3 regions of the Rhizobium brockwellii genome follow, and region 2 is predicted to be linked to each of the others. Evidence: predicted binding sites of a transcription regulator. Region 2 holds the regulator's gene; each other region holds the start of a gene.
The links. The regulator PhoB, encoded in region 2, activates phosphate uptake and scavenging genes when phosphate is short. The targets are predictions, from matches to a motif close to TGTCATNNANCTGTCAT.

Region 1: the regulator PhoB is predicted to act here: its motif matches at 3,010-3,026, upstream of RLCC275e_RS21195 (DUF1868 domain-containing protein).
Region 3: the regulator PhoB is predicted to act here: its motif matches at 3,241-3,257, upstream of RLCC275e_RS17930 (esterase-like activity of phytase family protein).

Annotation. Positions count from the first base shown of each region.
Region 1 covers NZ_CP053439.1:4,320,844-4,326,872, reverse strand. The annotation lists gene ispG (flavodoxin-dependent (E)-4-hydroxy-3-methylbut-2-enyl-diphosphate synthase) at 1-55, shown strand, start outside; gene hisC (histidinol-phosphate transaminase) at 72-1,133, shown strand; gene RLCC275e_RS21205 (polyprenyl synthetase family protein) at 1,143-2,057, opposite strand; gene mtgA (monofunctional biosynthetic peptidoglycan transglycosylase) at 2,193-2,930, shown strand; gene RLCC275e_RS21195 (DUF1868 domain-containing protein) at 3,077-3,799, shown strand; gene RLCC275e_RS21190 (glutathione S-transferase family protein) at 3,813-4,460, shown strand; gene rpmF (50S ribosomal protein L32) at 4,616-4,801, shown strand; gene RLCC275e_RS21180 (hypothetical protein) at 4,945-5,352, shown strand; gene phaR (polyhydroxyalkanoate synthesis repressor PhaR) at 5,347-5,919, opposite strand.
Region 2 covers NZ_CP053439.1:159,847-165,875, reverse strand. The annotation lists gene RLCC275e_RS00825 (aspartate aminotransferase family protein) at 1-987, opposite strand, end outside; gene RLCC275e_RS00820 (GcrA family cell cycle regulator) at 1,408-1,941, shown strand; gene phoB (phosphate regulon transcriptional regulator PhoB) at 2,188-2,871, opposite strand; gene phoU (phosphate signaling complex protein PhoU) at 3,005-3,718, opposite strand; gene pstB (phosphate ABC transporter ATP-binding protein PstB) at 3,763-4,578, opposite strand; gene pstA (phosphate ABC transporter permease PstA) at 4,595-5,917, opposite strand; gene pstC (phosphate ABC transporter permease subunit PstC) at 5,914-6,029, opposite strand, start outside.
Region 3 covers NZ_CP053439.1:3,624,113-3,630,141, reverse strand. The annotation lists gene tkt (transketolase) at 1-293, opposite strand, end outside; gene RLCC275e_RS17945 (DUF4164 domain-containing protein) at 616-891, shown strand; gene RLCC275e_RS17940 (cell division protein ZapA) at 907-1,284, shown strand; RNA gene ssrS (6S RNA) at 1,354-1,512, shown strand; gene RLCC275e_RS17930 (esterase-like activity of phytase family protein) at 1,594-3,081, opposite strand; gene RLCC275e_RS17925 (NAD-dependent epimerase/dehydratase family protein) at 3,327-4,310, opposite strand; gene RLCC275e_RS17920 (helix-turn-helix transcriptional regulator) at 4,408-4,944, opposite strand; gene RLCC275e_RS17915 (ArsR/SmtB family transcription factor) at 5,021-5,353, opposite strand; gene RLCC275e_RS17910 (SRPBCC domain-containing protein) at 5,423-5,905, shown strand.

The sequences.
Region 1 (6,029 bases), 670 kb from region 2:
GCTGGTTGTCGACTATATCGAGAAGCGTTTCGGCCAACGGACGGCGGCGGAATGAGCGCCCGCAAGTTCGGATGAGCCGGTACTGGTCGCCTATCGTCAGTAAGCTTCGGCCCTATGTCGCGGGCGAGCAGCCCCGTATCGCGAACATGGTCAAGCTCAATACCAACGAGAGCCCTTACGGTCCGTCCCCGAAGGCGCTTGAGGCGATCCGGGATGCGGCGGACGATCGTCTGCGGCTCTATCCCGATCCGACTGCTGCGGAATTGCGCGAGACGATCGCGGCCCATTTCGGCCTGACCGCAGAAGAAATATTCGTCGGCAACGGCTCCGACGAGGTTCTCGCGCATACGTTCCAGGCGCTGCTGAAACACGAGCGGCCGCTTCTCTACCCCGATGTGACCTACGCCTTCTATTCGACCTATAGCCTGCTATACGGCGTCGAAGCGATCGAGGTGCCTGTTGACGATGGGTTTCGGATCGGGCTGGAAGATTACGACAGGCCCTGCGGCGCGATCATCATCCCCAATCCGAATGCGCCGACCGGCATCGGCTTGCCACTTGCCAGTATCGAAGCACTTCTTGCCGCCCATCCGGATGCGGTCGTTGTCATAGACGAGGCCTATATCGATTTCGGCGGCGAGAGCGCTGCCGGGCTCGTTTCAACCTATCCCAACCTACTGGTGATCCAGACCCTGTCGAAGTCCCGTTCGCTTGCCGGTCTGCGCATCGGCTTCGCGCTGGGGCAGCGGCCGCTGATTGAGGCGCTGGAGCGGGTCAAGGACAGTTTCAATTCCTATCCGCTCGATCGTCTGGCGCAGCTTGCCGCGACGGCGGCGATCAAGGACGAGGCGTGGTTTGAGACATGCCGGAGGAACATCATCGCCAGCCGCGAAAGCCTCGACTCTGAACTTGAAGTTTTGGGTTTCGAGGTCTTGCCGTCCCAGGCGAACTTCGTTTTCGCGAGGCACCAAAGCCGTTCCGGGGCAGCGCTTCAAGCCGCTCTGCGGGAGCGCGGCATTCTCGTCCGGCATTTCGCCAAACCGCGTATTTCGGACTTCCTGCGGATCAGCATCGGCACGGGCGAGGAGTGTGCCCGTCTGGTTTCCGCCCTCAAAGAAATACTGACAGCCTGACCTGCCGCTTCAGCTCTTCCGGTCGGCGATGAAATGCGCCGCAGCAATGAGGGTCGAGGCACGGGGGCCGTAGGGGGCAAGCAACGCCTCTGCATCGCGGACATGCTCGCGGAGCTGGGCTTCGGCCCATTCCATGCCGCGCAGGGCCACAAGCGTTCCCTTGCCGCGGGCCGCATCCTTGCCGGTCGCCTTGCCCATGGTCGCCGCATCCGAGGTCAGGTCGAGAATGTCGTCGGCCAGTTGGAAGGCAAGGCCGATCTTTTCGCCGAAGGCGCGCAGGCGACGGCGATCCTCCGGCCGGCTTGCCGCGATGACGGCGCCGGCTTCACAGGCGAAGCGGATCAGCGCGCCTGTTTTCATCGCCTGCAGGCGGATGATGCCGGCCTCGTCGGGGGCCTGCTTTTCCGCCGCGAGGTCGAGCGCCTGGCCGCCGGCCATGCCGCCGAGACCGGCTGCGCGGGCAAGGGCCAGCACCAGCGATGCCTTGCTCGTATCGGCAAGGGTCGTTTCCGGCGCGGCGATGATGTCGAAGGCGTAGGTCAGCAGGCTGTCGCCGGCGAGGATCGCCGTCGCTTCGTCGAACTTGATATGTACCGTTGGTTTGCCGCGGCGCAGGTCGTCATCGTCCATGGCCGGCAGATCGTCATGCACGAGGGAATAGCAGTGGACGCATTCGAGGGCGGCGCCGACGCGAAGTGCCGCCTCGGCGTCGCCGCCGAGCAGGGCTGCACTTTCGACGACGAGAAACGGGCGCAGCCGCTTGCCGCCGTTCAGCACGGCATAATGCATGGCATCGCGCAGCGTCTCGGGCCTGGCGATTTCATCGGAAAGGGCACTCGGTGAAAGCAATGCGTCGAGCAGCGCCTCGATGTCGCGGGCGTTGTTCTTCAGCCTCGTCTCGAAAGTGTCCCGGTTCGCGTCCATGGGCGCTGTTTGGCATGAGCGCCCCCGGGCTTGCAACGGAATTGTCGATGGCGGCAGCAAGATTCGCCGCGCACTCTGGCATAAGCTCTGCGCAGGCGTTATGAGAACGACAGGAGCGAAATCGGACTGGGGACATTGGATATAGCGCCGGAGAGAGAGGACAGCGTCGACATGCCGGCTCGTCGGCGATGGTTCGGAGACGGGCGTGTGTTGAAACGCATTATTCTGGCCGTGCTGGTCTTGCTGATTCTTCCCTATGCGCTGATCTTTTTCTATCTGCTGCCTTTCATTCATCCCGTCTCGACGCTGATGCTGCGCGATCTCGTGCTGCTGCGGGGTTACGACAGGCAATGGGTGTCGCTTGATAACATTGCCCCGGTTGTGGTGCAGTCGGTGATGATGTCGGAGGACGGGCAATATTGCTTTCACGGCGGTGTCGACTGGGCGGAAATGCGCATGCTGGTCGAGGATACGCTGAAAGGTCAGGCGACACGTGGCGGCAGCACCATTCCGATGCAGACGGCGAAAAACCTCTTCCTCTGGAACGGCCGCTCCTTCGTGCGCAAGGCGCTGGAACTTCCGCTCGCGGTGAGCACGGATTTTGTCCTGTCGAAACGGCGGCTGATGGAAATCTATCTCAATATCGCCGAATGGGGTCCCGGCATCTACGGCATCGAGGCGGCGGCCCAGCATCATTTCAAGGTGCCGGCCTCGAAGCTGACGCGGCGCCAGGCATCGCTGCTGGCCGTCTCGCTGCCGAACCCGATCGACCGCAATGCCGGCAAGCCCGGACGAGGTCTTCGCCGGCTCGCCGGCGTGATCGAGAGACGCGCACAAGGTTCGGGCGATTACATCAGGTGCATCTATGATTGAGATCAGAACTTATCGTTAGAACAGGATCTCGTTCGAAAACCGCTCACACTTTTCGGTATCGTGCTCGAGACGTGGCAAGTGTCATCTGGCATTCTTGGTTCTGCCATATGGGCGAATGCAGTCCAACCAGAGCCCCCGAGTCGCCCATGACCATCACGACATTTTCGCCCGAGCTTCTCTTTTATTCGAAGAGGCACAATCCAACCCCGCCCGCCCATCTCGGCAGCCGTTATCGCAAGGTCGGCGGCTTTCTGCCGGAAGCCGGCAACACCATCGTTTGCCATATCGAGAAGGGTTCGCAAACGCAGGCGGTGCTGATCGAGGCGCGTGAGAAATATCTGGCGATGCCCGAAGCCCCGCAGTTCCTCTTCACGCCGATATCAAGCATTCACATGACACTTTTCGAAGGTGTCATCGAGACCAGGCGCCGCCAGGATTGCTGGCCGGGCGATCTACCTCTCGATACGCCGATCGACGACATGATAGCGCTGATGGCGGCCCTGCTCGAAGGTTTCTCGATGGCCGATCCCTTCAAGGTCGCCATCGTCGAAGCTCGCCCGTCGGGCCTGCTCGTCGACGGGGCGACGGAGAGAGACCGCAAGGTCATGCGCGCCTGGCGCAATGCGCTGGCCGAGCTTCTGGGCTATCGCCAGCCGAACCATGAGGACTATAAGTTCCACATGACCTTCGCCTATGCGATCGAACGGTTGGAAGACGAAGCCTTGCCGCGCTGGCAGGCAATGCTCGACAACGTCGCCGACGATGTCCGCCGCAAGGCCCCTGTTTTCGAGCTGACCCCGCCGGCATTCTGCGTGTTCGAGGACATGAACCATTTCCACGAATTGTTGATCTTCGATTTTGAAGCCTGAACGGGAGAAGCCCATGGATAGACCGACGCTCTACATCGCCAACAAGAATTATTCCTCCTGGTCGTTCCGGCCGTGGATGGCGCTGACGGGCGCCGGCGTCGATTTCGAGGAAGTCCTGATCCCCTTCGACTATCCTGGTGGCAATCCCGATATCAAGGCGGTCTCACCGACCGGGCGAGTACCACTTCTCAAGCACGGTGCATTGAAGATCTGGGAATCGCTTGCGATCATCGAATATGTCGCCGAGCTTTATCCGGACGCCGGCCTTCTACCGAGGGATCGCGCCGAGCGGGCGCTCGCCCGTTCGGTTTCGATGGAAATGCTCTCAGGCTTCCGGGCGCTACGCAGTGCCTGCCCGATGAATATCCGCCGGCCGAAGGGCAAGATCGCGTTGCCGGATGGTGTCGACGCCGATATCAGCCGCATCGAGACGATCTGGCGCGACCTCCTGCAGCAATCCGGCGGACCGTTTCTGTTTGGCGCGTTCAGCGGGGCGGATGCGATGTTTGCGCCTGTCGTCAACCGGTTCGAAATCTATGATCTCGTCAGCCAAAACGATACGCTGGCCTATATGGAGACCATGAAGGCGCATCCGGCCTGGCGGAAATGGGAAGAGGCGGCCCGCGCCGAGCCTTGGATCGTGCCGGAAGACGAAGTCTGAGCCTGGAATCATCGGCTTTGCAAAAAATACGCATGGGGACTGGTCAAGGTCACCCCTTGCATGTATAAGCGCGCCAAATTCCGAAATCGCGACATGTCCGTTTCGGCCGCCGGTGTGGCCGTGGGAATGTTTTGCCCGCAAGTGGAGTAAGTGAAATGGCTGTACCGAAGAGAAAAACAAGCCCGTCCAAGCGCGGTATGCGCCGTTCGGCAGACGCCCTGAAGGCTCCGACCTACGTCGAAGATAAGAATTCCGGCGAACTGCGCCGCCCGCATCATATCGATCTGAAGACCGGTATGTATCGCGGACGCCAGGTTCTGACGCCGAAGGAAAGCGCATAATTTCCCGATCCGGCTTGTCCGATCGAAGTTTCAAGGCCGGCGTCACGCCGGCCTTTTGCATTTCGGCAATATAATATTTGCAATGACTTGCAGTGGGGCGGCGACTTACGGCAGTATTCTTTCGGCGCCGAGGAGATTTGCCGATGATAAATGCCATGCCCCTGATGATTATTCCGTTTATTCTCTACAATCTGGCGATGCTGGGCCTGATGGGCGATGGCGGCATTCCAGCACTGCAACATGATATCATCGTGCTGTCGATGATCTCGGGCGCAATCTGGAGCATGGCGCTCGGCGATCTTTTCATCGTCATCGCACTTGTCGTGCTGTTCTTCGAAATCCTCAAAGCGACCAGAACCGGCCCCGGCAATCTCGTCAACCACATGCTGTCGATGCTGGTGTTCATCGCCTTCCTGGTCGAGTTTCTGCTCGTCCGGGATGCTGCGACGCAGGTCTTCTTCATTTTGATGACGATCGCTCTGATTGATGTCATCGGCGGTTTTGCCGTGTCGATCCGAAGCGCTGGGCGGGATGTCTCGATCGGACTATAGGTTGTCGAGTTTGTTCTGAAGGGCGCGGAGCTGTTCCTTCAGCTCGTCGATATCCTTGGCCTCGGCCTTGCGGCTTTCCTTGGCAGGTGGCGTCATGAAGGGCGAGAACATCTGCATCGCCTGCTGAAACAGTTCAGTGTTGCGGCGAACATGGTCTTCGACCATCTGCATCGGCAACTGCAGGTTCTTGCCGAGCGGCGTCTCGCCGAAGGCGCGGTTTACTTGCTCGCGCATCTGGACCTGCTGTTCGGTGAAGGAGCGCATCGAATGTTCGAGAAAGCTCGGCACGACCATCTGCATCTGATCGCCGTAATAGGTAATGAGCTGGCGCAGGAAGGAGATCGGAAGCAATGTGTTGCCGGTCTTCGATTCCTGTTCGAAGATGATCTGGGTCAGCACCGAATGGGTGATGTCATCTCCGCTTTTTGCATCTTGTACGTTGAATTCTTCGCCCTTCTTCACCATCTCCGCCAGGTCTTCCAGCGTCACGTAGGTGCTGGTGCCTGTGTTGTATAGGCGGCGATTGGCGTATTTCTTGATAACGATCTGACCCTCATGCTTCGCCATATCAGTCTCCTGAACCCCCGTCTGATTTATGGATATTCCTCCACTTGAGACTGTAAACGCAAAAGAAGGCCGGTGACAATCTCTTTGTGCGATGCGGCAAACCTTTAACA
Region 2 (6,029 bases):
CTCGCCTCTGATATCCTCGATCACATCGGGGTAGCGATCCTTCAGCGAGGCGAGGCCCTGGCGGAAGACCAACGCGACATCGCGCACCTGCTGGAGGAAGCCATCGGCCAGGATGATGTCGAGCACGGCGCTGCCGACGGCCATGGCAAGCGGATTGCCGCCATAGGTCGAACCATGGGTGCCGGCCTTCATGCCGGAGGCGGCCTCTGATGTGGCAAGGCAGGCGCCGAGCGGGAAACCGCCGCCGATGCCCTTGGCGACCGCCATGATGTCGGGTGTGATGCCCGACCATTCATGGGCGAAGAGCTTGCCGGTGCGGCCGACGCCGGTCTGGACCTCGTCGAGGATCAACAGCAGATCGTTGTCGTCGCAGAGCTGGCGAAGCGCCTTCATGAACTCAGGCGTGGCAGGACGAACGCCGCCCTCGCCCTGCACCGGCTCGATGAGGATGGCGGACGTCGCCTCGGTGATCGCGGCGCGGACCGCTTCGATATCACCGAAAGGCACCTGATCGAAACCCGGCGCCTTGGGGCCGAAACCTTCGAGATATTTTTCCTGGCCGCCGGCGGCGATCGTCGCCAGCGTCCGTCCGTGGAAGGCGCCTTCGAAGGTGATGATATGGAAGCGCTCGGGATGGCCCTTGGAAAACTGATAGCGGCGGGCCGTCTTGATCGCGCATTCGAGCGCCTCGGCACCTGAGTTGGTGAAGAACACCTTGTCGGCGAAGGTGGCGTCGGTCAGGCGTTTAGCCAGACGCTCCTGTCCGGGGATCTCATAGATGTTCGACAGGTGCCAGACCTTGTCGGCCTGCTCCTTCAGCGCGCCGACCACATGCGGATTGCTGTGGCCGACGGAGGTGACGGCGACGCCGGCGCCGAAATCGAGATATCGCTCGCCAGTTTCGGTGATCAGCCATACGCCCTCGCCTCGCTCGAACCGCAGTGGGGCACGAGAATAGGTGTCATAAAGCGGCGCGGCTTCAGCCATGGCGCGATCTCCATCAAAGTTGCCGGGCAATGACTCCGGCTAAGGAAACCAGGCCCGAAAAATCAAAAATGCCGCCTTGCGGCGGCGAGTGGCACTATTTCCTTTTCGCGCTGCAATGTCAACAAAACGGCGCCCTTAGCGTATGCAGCACAGGTGTACAGCGGCATTTTCAGTCTTCAACAGGCATTATTGCAGAAATGCCACGCAGGGACAGCAAGTTGGGGAAAACTACGAATTCGATTCATCCGGATTCATGCGACTCTTGTCACGGAGTCAGGCTCACACTAGGTTAAAGATCAATTACTAGACTGCATGCGGCGGAACTAGTCACCAAAATTGATCAAGCGTTTCTTGTTTCGGAGCTCCCGGGACAACGGTGAGGGATTCTGCCATCACCAACGCAAAAGGTGGAGACAGGGCATGAACTGGACAGACGAGCGGGTCGAGAAACTCAAGAAGCTTTGGGCCGAAGGACTGAGCGCCAGCCAGATCGCGGCACAACTTGGCGGTGTCAGCCGAAACGCGGTCATCGGTAAAGTGCACCGGCTGTGCCTTCCCGGCCGTGCCAAGGCCGGCGGCACCAACACCGCGGCGCGAACGCCGAAGCGCAATACATCGGCGCCGCGCGCGCCGAACTTCGCCTCTCGGATCACCACCCGCACCGTCACCCGCCAGCAGGGCGCGACGATGCTGAAGGAAGAGATCGAGATCGAAACGATCGAGGAAATGGAATACGTGCCGAGAGGCAATGTGGTGGTGCCGATTTCGCGCCGCCTCGGCCTGACGGAACTGACCGAGCGCACCTGCAAGTGGCCGGTCGGCGATCCGCTGAAGGACGACTTCCATTTCTGCGGCTGCGAATCCCCCGACAATTCGCCCTATTGCAGCTATCACCAGAAGCTTGCCTACCAGCCGGTCAACGAACGCCGCCGGGCAGCCGCGCGGGCCAGCTGAGGGGGCTGACCATCGTTAGAATGCAGAAAACGGGCCGAGTGGCCCGTTTTTTTATGCGCGGATGGAAGCTCAGGTTTCCCTCCGTCATGCTCGGCCTTGTGCCGAGCATCTGATCACCTCAACCACTTGAGAGAAAAAACTTTATTTTCAAATGCTTAATTTGGCGTGCGCAGATCCTCGGCACAAGGCCGAGGATGACGTCGCGGGTTTTGCCGGGGCTTTGCCAGCAGGCTCAGATGAAAGCCCTCAGGCTTCCATCGAATAACCGGCGCCGCGGACGGTGCGGATGACGTCCTGCATGTTGGAGAAATTCAGCGCCTTGCGCAGGCGGCCGACATGGACGTCGACGGTGCGCTCGTCGACATAGATATCGTGGCCCCAGACACCATCCAACAGCTGTGAGCGGGAGAAGACCCGGCCCGGCGACGACATCAGGAATTCCAGCAGGCGGAATTCGGTGGGGCCGAGGCGGACTTCGCGGGTCTTGCGATGGACGCGATGGGTCTCACGGTCGAGCTCGATGTCACCGCATTTCAGCACCGTCGACAGCACCTCGGGACGGGCGCGACGCAGCATCGCCTTGACGCGGGCAACGAGCTCGGGGGTCGAGAAGGGCTTGACGACATAATCGTCGGCGCCCGTCGACAATCCGCGGACACGCTCGCTCTCTTCGCCGCGCGCCGTCAGCATGATGATCGGCAGACGCTCGGTCTCCGGCCGCATGCGCAGGCGCCGGCAGAGCTCGATGCCGGAGACGCCGGGCAGCATCCAATCAAGGATGAGAAGATCGGGCGTGCGCTCCTGAAGCCGCATTTCGGCTTCGTCGCCACGAAGGATGGTATCGACCTCGAAGCCTTCCGCTTCGAGATTGTAGCGAAGAAGCACGCTGAGGGCTTCCTCGTCTTCAACAACTGCAACTCTCGGGATCATGCGTGTCGGTCTCCTCGCGCATGATCCTTAAACCAGGGTGATTTAAGCAATGCATCCTGCGCAAATTCAGAAATTGGCTGCGACCTCTTGCGCGCCCGGATGGGCGCGCACGCAAGCGGCGGGGTGTAGGCGGTTATTCGGTGACCGCGCCGACGGTGTTGGCGCTGTCGTCCTTCGGACGGTCGCCTTCCGGCTGCGCGCCTGTCGTCATGTAAAAGATCGTCTCGGCGATGTTGGTGGCGTGGTCGCCGATGCGCTCGATGTTCTTGGCGCAGAAGAGAAGATGCGTGCAGCTGGTGATGTTGCGCGGATCTTCCATCATGTAGGTCAGGAGCTCGCGGAACAGCGAGGTGTACATCGCGTCGATCTCGTTGTCGCGTTCGCGGATCGCATTCGCCTTGTCGGCGGAACGATTGGTGTAGACGTCGAGCACTTCCTTGAGCTGGACGAGCGCCAGCTCGGACAGATGCTCGAGGCCGCGGGCGAGCTTGCGGGGAACGCCGGTGCTTTGGACGGCGATGACGCGCTTGGCAGTGTTCTTGCCGAGGTCGCCGACACGTTCGAGATCGGCGGCGATGCGGATCGAACCCATGATTTCGCGCAGGTCCGCGGCCATCGGCTGGCGGCGGGCGATGGTGACGATCGCCTTGTCGCCGATTTCGCGTTCGGCGTGATCGAGGATCACATCGTCGGAGATGACCTTCTGCGCCAGCGCGGTATCGCCGTTGACGAGCGCCCGCACGGCTTCGGCGACCATCTGCTCGGCCAGGCCGCCCATTTCGGAAATCCGCCTGGACAGGAACTTCAGATCATCATCATAGGCAGAATAAATATGTGTCGATGCCATGGGGCTTTATCCTCGAATAACGGAAAGGCTTGGTGACGCCAAAATCAGCCGAAGCGACCCATGATGTAGTCCTGGGTGCGCGGATCGTCGGGATTGGTGAACATCTTGTCGGTGTCGTTCTCCTCGACGAGATTGCCGAGGTGGAACATGGCGGTGCGCTGCGAAACACGCGCGGCCTGCTGCATGGAGTGGGTGACGATGACGATCGTGTAGTTCTCGCGCAGCTCGTGGATCAGCTCCTCGACCTTGGCGGTGGCGATCGGGTCGAGCGCCGAGCAGGGCTCGTCCATCAGGATCACTTCCGGGCTGACGGCGACGGCACGCGCAATGCAGAGGCGCTGCTGCTGACCGCCCGACAGGCCGGTGCCGGACTCGTGCACGCGGTCCTTGACCTCGTTCCAGAGGCCGGCGCGCTGCAGGCTGGTCTCGACGATCTGGTCGAGATCGGCCTTCGACTTGGCGAGGCCATGGATGCGCGGGCCGTAGGAGACGTTTTCGTAGATCGTCTTCGGGAACGGGTTCGGCTTCTGGAAGACCATGCCGACGCGGGCGCGAAGTTCGACGACGTCGATATCGGGATCATAGATATCGTCGGTGTCGAGCGTGATCTTGCCGGTGACGCGGCAGCCGTCGATCGTGTCGTTCATGCGGTTGAGGCTGCGCAGGAAGGTCGACTTGCCGCAGCCGGACGGGCCGATCAGGGCGGTTACGGTGTTTTCGCGGATGTTCAGGTTCACATCGAATAGCGCGCGCTTTTCGCCGTAGTAAACCGAGACATCCTTTCCGATCATCTTATACGGGACGTTGCTCATCTTGTGATCCAGCGCCTTTTCAACTGCAGCTTCCGTCAACATGTTCATGATCTTGTAACTCCGTTTACCAGCGGCGCTCGAAGCGACGACGCAAGAGGATGGCGCCCATGTTCATGACGATCAGGAACAGGAGCAGGACGATGATGGCACCCGAAGTACGCTCAACGAAGGCACGTTCGGCCTCGTTGGCCCACATATAGACCTGTACGGGCAGAGCCGTCGAGGGATCGAGCGGTGTCGTCGGCGCGTTGGCGACGAAGGCGACCATGCCGATCAGAAGCAGCGGCGCGGTTTCGCCGAGCGCATGCGCCAGGCCGATGATCGTGCCGGTGAGGATGCCGGGCATGGCGAGCGGCAGAACATGGTGGAACACCATCTGCATCTTCGAAGCGCCGAGGCCGAGGGCCGCGGCGCGGATCGACGGCGGCACGGCGCGAAGGGCGGCGCGCGTCGCGATGATGATCGTCGGCAGGGTCATCAGCGTCAGCACCAGGCCGCCGACCAGCGAGGCCGAGCGCGGCAGGCCGATGAAGTTGATGAAGACGGAAAGACCGAGCAGACCGTAGACGATCGAGGGGACCGCGGCGAGGTTGTTGATGTTGACCTCGATCAGGTCCGTCAGCTTGTTCTTCGGCGCAAACTCCTCGAGATAGATCGAGGCGGCGACGCCGATCGGCAGCGCCAGCACGAGCACGATCAGCATCAGGTAGAGCGAGCCGATCAGGGCGACGCCCAGGCCCGCGGCCTCCGGGCGGCTGGAATTGCCGTTGACGAAGAGGCCGGTGTTGAACTGCTTGTGGAGAGCGCCACTCGCCTTCAGCTCGTTCATCCAGCCAACCTGCTTGTCGTTGACCTTGCGGTTCTTCTCATCGACCGACAGATCGATCTGGCCCTTGTTGGCGCTGTCGACATTGGCGTCGGCAAGCACCGTGACATTGACCGTCTTGCCGATGATCGACGGATCGGCGACGACCATGTCGCGCAGCTGAACCGGCGCACCCTTGGAGAGCATGGCGGATGCATCGCGCACATCGGGACGGCTCGCGGCATTGACGTTCAGCTGCTTGACGATCGCGTCGCGCAGGAGAACCGGATAGTTGGCGGCGATCAACACCGAAGGGTCGGTCGCACGCTTGTTGTTCGGGTCGATCGTCTTCTCGGAGAATTCGATCGGCAGGGTGATCGCCGTCTGCTGGAAGGCGGTATAACCTTTGCCGATCACCGTCCACAGCAGGATGAAGAGGAAGACGAGACCGAAGGTGATGGCGGCGATGCCATAGGCCTGGAACCGGCGCTCGGCGGCATAGCGGCGCTTGATGCCGATATCGCGGCGCACTGGCGCCTTGGAAACGGTGACGCCTGATGTGGGAGAAACAATATCCGTCATTCGTACTGCTCCCGGTATTTGCGCACGATGTAGAGCGCATAGATATTGAGGCAAAGCGTGATGCAGAACAGGGTGATGCCAAGGGCAAAGGCAACCAGCGTCTGCGGCGAGG
Region 3 (6,029 bases), 1.4 Mb from region 2:
CCGAGCTGGCGGAACTGCTTCAGATCTTCGATCGTCATGTCAGGATAGCCGGTCAGATACAGCACCGAATAGAGCAGCATCGAGCCATGGCCGGCCGACAGCACGAAGCGATCGCGGTTCGGCCAATGCGGCTTCTTCGGATCGAACTTCAGATATTTGGTGAACAGGACCGTTGCCACGTCGGCCATGCCCATCGGCATGCCCGGGTGGCCGGAGTTCGCCTTTTCAACGGCATCCATGGCGAGAAAACGGATCGCATTCGCCATCCGGTCGTGTTGTTCGGGAGAGGTCATGGCTTTTCCGCAAGTTCCGGGTGTCGGGGGATGGCCTCGAGCCTCCAAGACCATCGAGTGAAAGCGGCAGAGACATAGCAGTTGGGACGGGCAAGTCAATAAATGGCAGGCCAAATCCGGGCTGACAGCGGCGATTTTTGACATTTGATCACGTGATTGTACAAATGACGAAACCGATGTGTAGAACGCTCATCCACAGGATAGGCCGGTGGGCAAGTGACAGGATTTATTGACGGGCCGTCGGCGAGCTGCATATCCTTTTGAAATCGCAGGATCGGCGCGGCGTGCCGATTCGCGGATCCTGCGCGGGAATCGGAAAGACATGATGCCCACAGGCAAAACCATGGAAGCAGCGCTCAACGAATTGAGACAGGCGATATCGAGCCTCGAAAACGCCGTCGATATGCGCGTCGAACGGCAGCGAGAGCAGGGCGAGATCGAGGGCGAGGTGCGGCGTGTGCACGCCGACCGCTCGCGGCTGGCGCAGGAGCTCGACCAAGCCGAATTCCGCGCCAACCGGCTGGAAGAGGTCAATCGCGAGGTATCGCGGCGGCTGGTGACGGCGATGGAAACGATCCGCGCAGTTCTGGATCGCTGATAGAAAGAGTTTGGCATGGCGCAGGTGACGGTAACGATCGACGGCAAGGCCTATCGCATGGCCTGCGAGGAAGGGCAGGAGGATCACCTGACCGATCTCGCCATCCGTTTCGACCGCTATGTCGGCCATCTCAAGGATCAGTTCGGCGAAATCGGCGATCTGAGGATCACCGTCATGGCCGGCATTATGATCACGGACGAGATTGCCGAGTTGACGCGCCGCGTCGCCGGATTGGAGTCCGAGCTCGAGACGCTGCGCGGCAATCGCGATACGGTGCTAGCCGCGACCGCCCGGACCGAGGAAAATCTTGCCGCAGCGTTGAGTGAAGTGTCGAGCCGCATCCGCGGCATCACCGACAAGCTGAATGGCCGCTCCGCCCCCGAACTCAATTGATCTCAATTAAATAGCGGCTGCCTTCCGTCGCCACTGGCGCACCAGCGCAAACAACCTTATATATCGCCATGCGGTCTGCGCCTCTCGACAGGAACCACAATCCCTGGGGCCATACTCGATCCAAAGGGAGCTGTCCCTGGCCAGGCCCGTGGGCCTGGACACACGGCGCCCACCTACGTTTGTAGGCACCCAGGATCGTAAACATCCATCGGTGGTCGTGGATCGCACCCTTTCCTTCCATTTTCAGCGAAGACGCCGGATCGACAGGGCGAGCGCGCAGCTTGCGCGTCCACCCCTTTTGCGCGTCCGTTACTTCTTCAGGCCAGGAAGGCTGACCTGGAAGACCTGAAACATGGTGTCGACGTCGGCACCGCCGTCTGCCTTGTAGGTGGCACCCACCTGGAAACCATCCTGCGTCAAAAAGTCGTTGTCATTGGCGACGAACAGGAAATAGTCGTCCGGCAGGTTCGGGTCGAGAACGCTCGCAAGACCCATGGCTTCCCATTTTTCCGACAGATTGTTCTTGTCGTTCGGTGCGCCGTTGTGCAGGCTGAAGCGGGTGAGATCGGCCTTGTCGTTGAGGTCGATGAAGGTTGTTAGCGTCGCCGGCGTCAGTGAGGGATCGATGACGCCCTTCTGGGCGATCGGCTTGCCGGCATCGAAATCGCTGCCGGCGATGTCGGTCGCGGCGGAAACGTCGACGATGTCGACCTTGCGGTAGAGCGAGCTGTCGCCTTTCAGGCCCTGGCCGTTGCCGCTGTCACGGGCGAGCATCAGGAAAGTCTTGTCGGAAAGAGCGACGATTTCGCTCTCAGCGGCGATCGTCGTCTTGTCCTTGGCGTCCTTGAAGACCGGCAGCGGCACGACATATTCGTGCACCAGTTTCAGGTGATCGGGATCGGCGGCGTCATAGATCAGCGCGCGGGTATTCTGCCGGGTCGAGCCGGAATCGCCGCCGTCCTGGCGGGCGGCCGATTGCAGCACTGATATGATGAACTTACCATCCGGCGTCATCGCCATGCCTTCGAGACCCTGGTTGTTCTGGCGGCCGGTCTCCGGATCTTTCGGGTCCGGAGCGGAGGCACCGGGGCCGGGATTGTTGGAGGCAAAGCTCAACGCACCCTTGCGCATCGGCAAAAGCGCCTTCGGCGGCTGGGTGGCAGACAGCAGGTGGCCGTCAGCAGAGAAGTGATAGATGTAAGGCCCGTATTCGTCGCTGACGAACATGCTGCCGTCGGCCATGCGGATGATGGCTTCATTGTCGAGCGCGATCTTGCCGTTCGTCGCCTGCGGCAGCGGCGGAAAATCGCCGGCAGCGGGGCGGACGCCGGATTCTGGGTCGAGACCCGTCATGTCGCCACCCTTGTCATCGACAAAGAGCGTGGAATCGACGAGCTTTGCGTCGACGCCCGACTGTTCCTTGCCTGCCTCGGGTGCCGCACCCGGAGCGGTCGGCGTCAGGCCGATCGAGATGGTGTTCAGGCGCGGCCGATAGTCGACGGTGCCGACGGCGTTGTAACCGCGGTCGGGCAGCAGGTAGAGCGTGCCCTTGTAGCTGGCGCCGTCGCGGCTCCAGGCGGCGGGATCGAGTGCCATGCCCGAGCCGGAACCGAAGGTCTCGCCGAATTTGTCACGCTGGTTGGCCGGGATACGCCCGATGCCGACGAGGCCCTTGTTGACGAAGGTGAGGCCACCGACGGTGGCGGAATTCTCGGCCATTGCGACGACTGGCACGGCGGCGGATGCGGCGAGAACCGCGGCGAACAGCCGCGATGCGTAAGGTCTGAAATTCTTCATGGAAATACCCTCTCGGTCAAAAGCGTTCTCGAAACGGCTTCCGCCCGCAGGCTGGACACCGCTTCAAATGACACCCCGGCCTGGATTCGATTCCCGATGGCACAACACGCCCTGGATTTCGTCGCCCCATATCCCCGGCAGACGGTCTATGACGGGATCATGATATCTGGATGACACTTCTCAGCGAAGGCGCCATGCTGGAGAGGAAGTCGGGCTTTCGCGTGTCCGCATTGCAGCTCGCTCCTCTATCCGACCGGGTAAGGTCCTTCGGCAAAGACCTCGTCGTGATAACCTTTGGAGCCGACATCCAACGCCAAAGGGCTTCGCCACTCCCTGTTGTCGCGCAGGCAATCGAGCACGAAACGGAAATTATATCGCGGCTGCCAGCCGAGTTCCCGTCTTGCGCGTTCGTTGACGTAGACGCGGTCGAGCGAAGGAAACATCTTCCAGCCGCGTGATGCGTAAAGAGCGCCTGCACCCGGAAACAGTTGTTCGACGACGGGAGGCGCGTCGCGCCGGATCGCGGCAAGATCAATTGCCGAAAACGGCGTCGTGGCGGAGATGATATAGCGGCCAAAGCCGATTGCCGGCGCCTTTTCCAGCGCCAGCAGATGGGCGCCGACCACATCGCTGATGTCCACGCGGCGGTGAAGAAGCTCGTTGGCCTGGGCATTCTCTGCCGAATAGCCGTTGCGAATGTCAGGATCGTCGTCATTTTCGGGAAAGAAACGCGACGTCCTGAGAATGGCGACCGGCAGGCCGGATTTGCGGGCGAAGAGTTCGCACAGGCCTTCGGCGGCGAGTTTCGTTACGCCGTAAATGTTTTTCGCGACGGGAAGTACGTCCTCGGTCACCCATGCCGCCGGTTCGCCGGCAGCCGGCGTCAATGCGGCACCGAAGGTGCTGGTGGTGCTGGTGAAGATGAAGCTTACAACGCCTGCGGCGACCGATTCTTCGAGCAGGTTCAGGGTGCCGGCGGCATTGGTGTCGAGGAAATCGTAATTGCCGTGGGTTGCCACATGCGGTTTGTGCAGCGTTGCGGCATGGATGACGTGGCGGATGCCTGACATTGCCCGGCGGACGAAGGCGCGATCACTGATCGAGCCGACCATGTCGGTAAAAACCGAGGGCTTGATATCGATGCCGCGCACCCAGCCGCTTTCCGCCCTCAGGGTTCGCATCAGCGCCTCGCCGAGATGGCCGGCACTTCCCGTTACCAATATCGTCATCACATCGTCTCCTGACCGTTCGGCGGCGGACGCTATAAAGACTAAGGTTTTCAGACAACGCATAAATTATGCAGGGGAATGCAGGAAAGCTGCAGGCTCAGCCGATGGTCGTGACGAGGCGGCCGGCGCTGCCATCGGAAAGCATGATCCGTTCCCAGATCACGCGGCCGGCGGCGATCGGCAGAAGCGCATTGCCGTTGGCGCCGGTATCGAGGATCAGCGACGAGAGCCTGCCCTCATGCCAGCCGCGCTCCTCCAGCGACTGCTCGGCGGCGGCGATTTCGGTGGAGGCGTAGGAGAACAGCGAACGGCCGAGAAAGGCGCCGAGCGGCGCCCGCCACTCCGTCTGCCGCGGGCGAGAGGCGGCGAGCAGCCGGTGGGTGCGGTCGCAGATCAGATGCACCGGCCGGACGGAATCCTCGACCAGCTGCTTCAGCGCCGCATCGACGACTGCATGTTGCGGTGAGCTGAAAATCCGTTCCAGCTTGGCCGCCTGTTCGGCCGACAGGGCGAGCTGATTACGCTCCCAGCGTGAGACCGTCGCCTGGTTGACGCCGAGGAGTTCGGCGAGATGTTCCTGCTTGATGCTGCGCAGCAGCCGCATGCGGCGTATGCCGGCGCCCGATATCGTCATCTGCCTGATCCCGTGCCGTTTTGGCCGGCATAGCGCTTCGGCTGGCCGGCAAGCAAGCTGTTGGGCGGCTGGATTATTATTCGGGCTGGCCCTCGAGGTCGCCTTTCAGCCGGTCGAGAATTGACAGGGAATGGCCGGCATAGGTGCTGATCCAGCGGTCATAGATGTGCTTGATCGGCAGGCTGTTCAGGTGGTTCCAGCGCTCGCGGCCTTCCTTCCTGGCGACGACCAGGTCGGCCTCCTCCAGTACCTTCAGATGCAGCATCACCGTACAGCGATCCATCTGCGGAAACATCTCGCAAAGGGTCCCTGTGGTTCGGGGGCCATCCTTCAGCAGATCGAGGATTTCGCGGCGGCGATGATGCGCCAGCGCCTTGAAAACGGGGTCGTCGGTTGATTCGCTTGACATGTTATGTTTTTATAACATAATGGCGCCAAGGACAATGGAACAGACACATTGGAGAAGAGGAGAAGTGTCATGTCTCTCGGAATCCGCATTTCCGGCCGTGTCGGCCGCCCCGTTGCAGAGGTGTTCGATGCCGTCGTCAACCCGAAGAAGCTCAGCAGCTATTTCACCTCGATCGGCGGAGCGAGCGCACCGCTCGTGAAGGGCACGACGGTGACCTGGTGGAAGGATGCGCCGGTCGAGGTGGTCGAACTGGTGCCGGAAAGCCGCATCGTGCTGCGCTGGGATGGCGGCACTGGCGAAGACGAGGCGAAGTACAAGACGCTGGTCGAGATGAACTTCAAGCCGCTGGAGGATGGCGGCACGCTGGTGACGATCGCCGAGACCGGCTGGCGCGAAGACGATGCCGGTCGGCGCGGCACCTATCTCAACTGCGAAGGCTGGACGCAGATGCTCTGCAGCATGAAGGCTTTCGTGGAATACGGCATCAATCTGCGCGAGGGCATGTTCCTTAGCGAAATGAAGGGAGAGCCGGCCAGCGCGCCTGATGTTTGACGAGTGCGTCGGTCTCAAGGAGATTGGCGGCGCAATCGTCGCATTCGCCAATATCAGCGAGACTTCGCTTGCCTGTCACACTGCGGGTGCTAATTTCCGGATTCGATACTTCATTTCGGTTTCC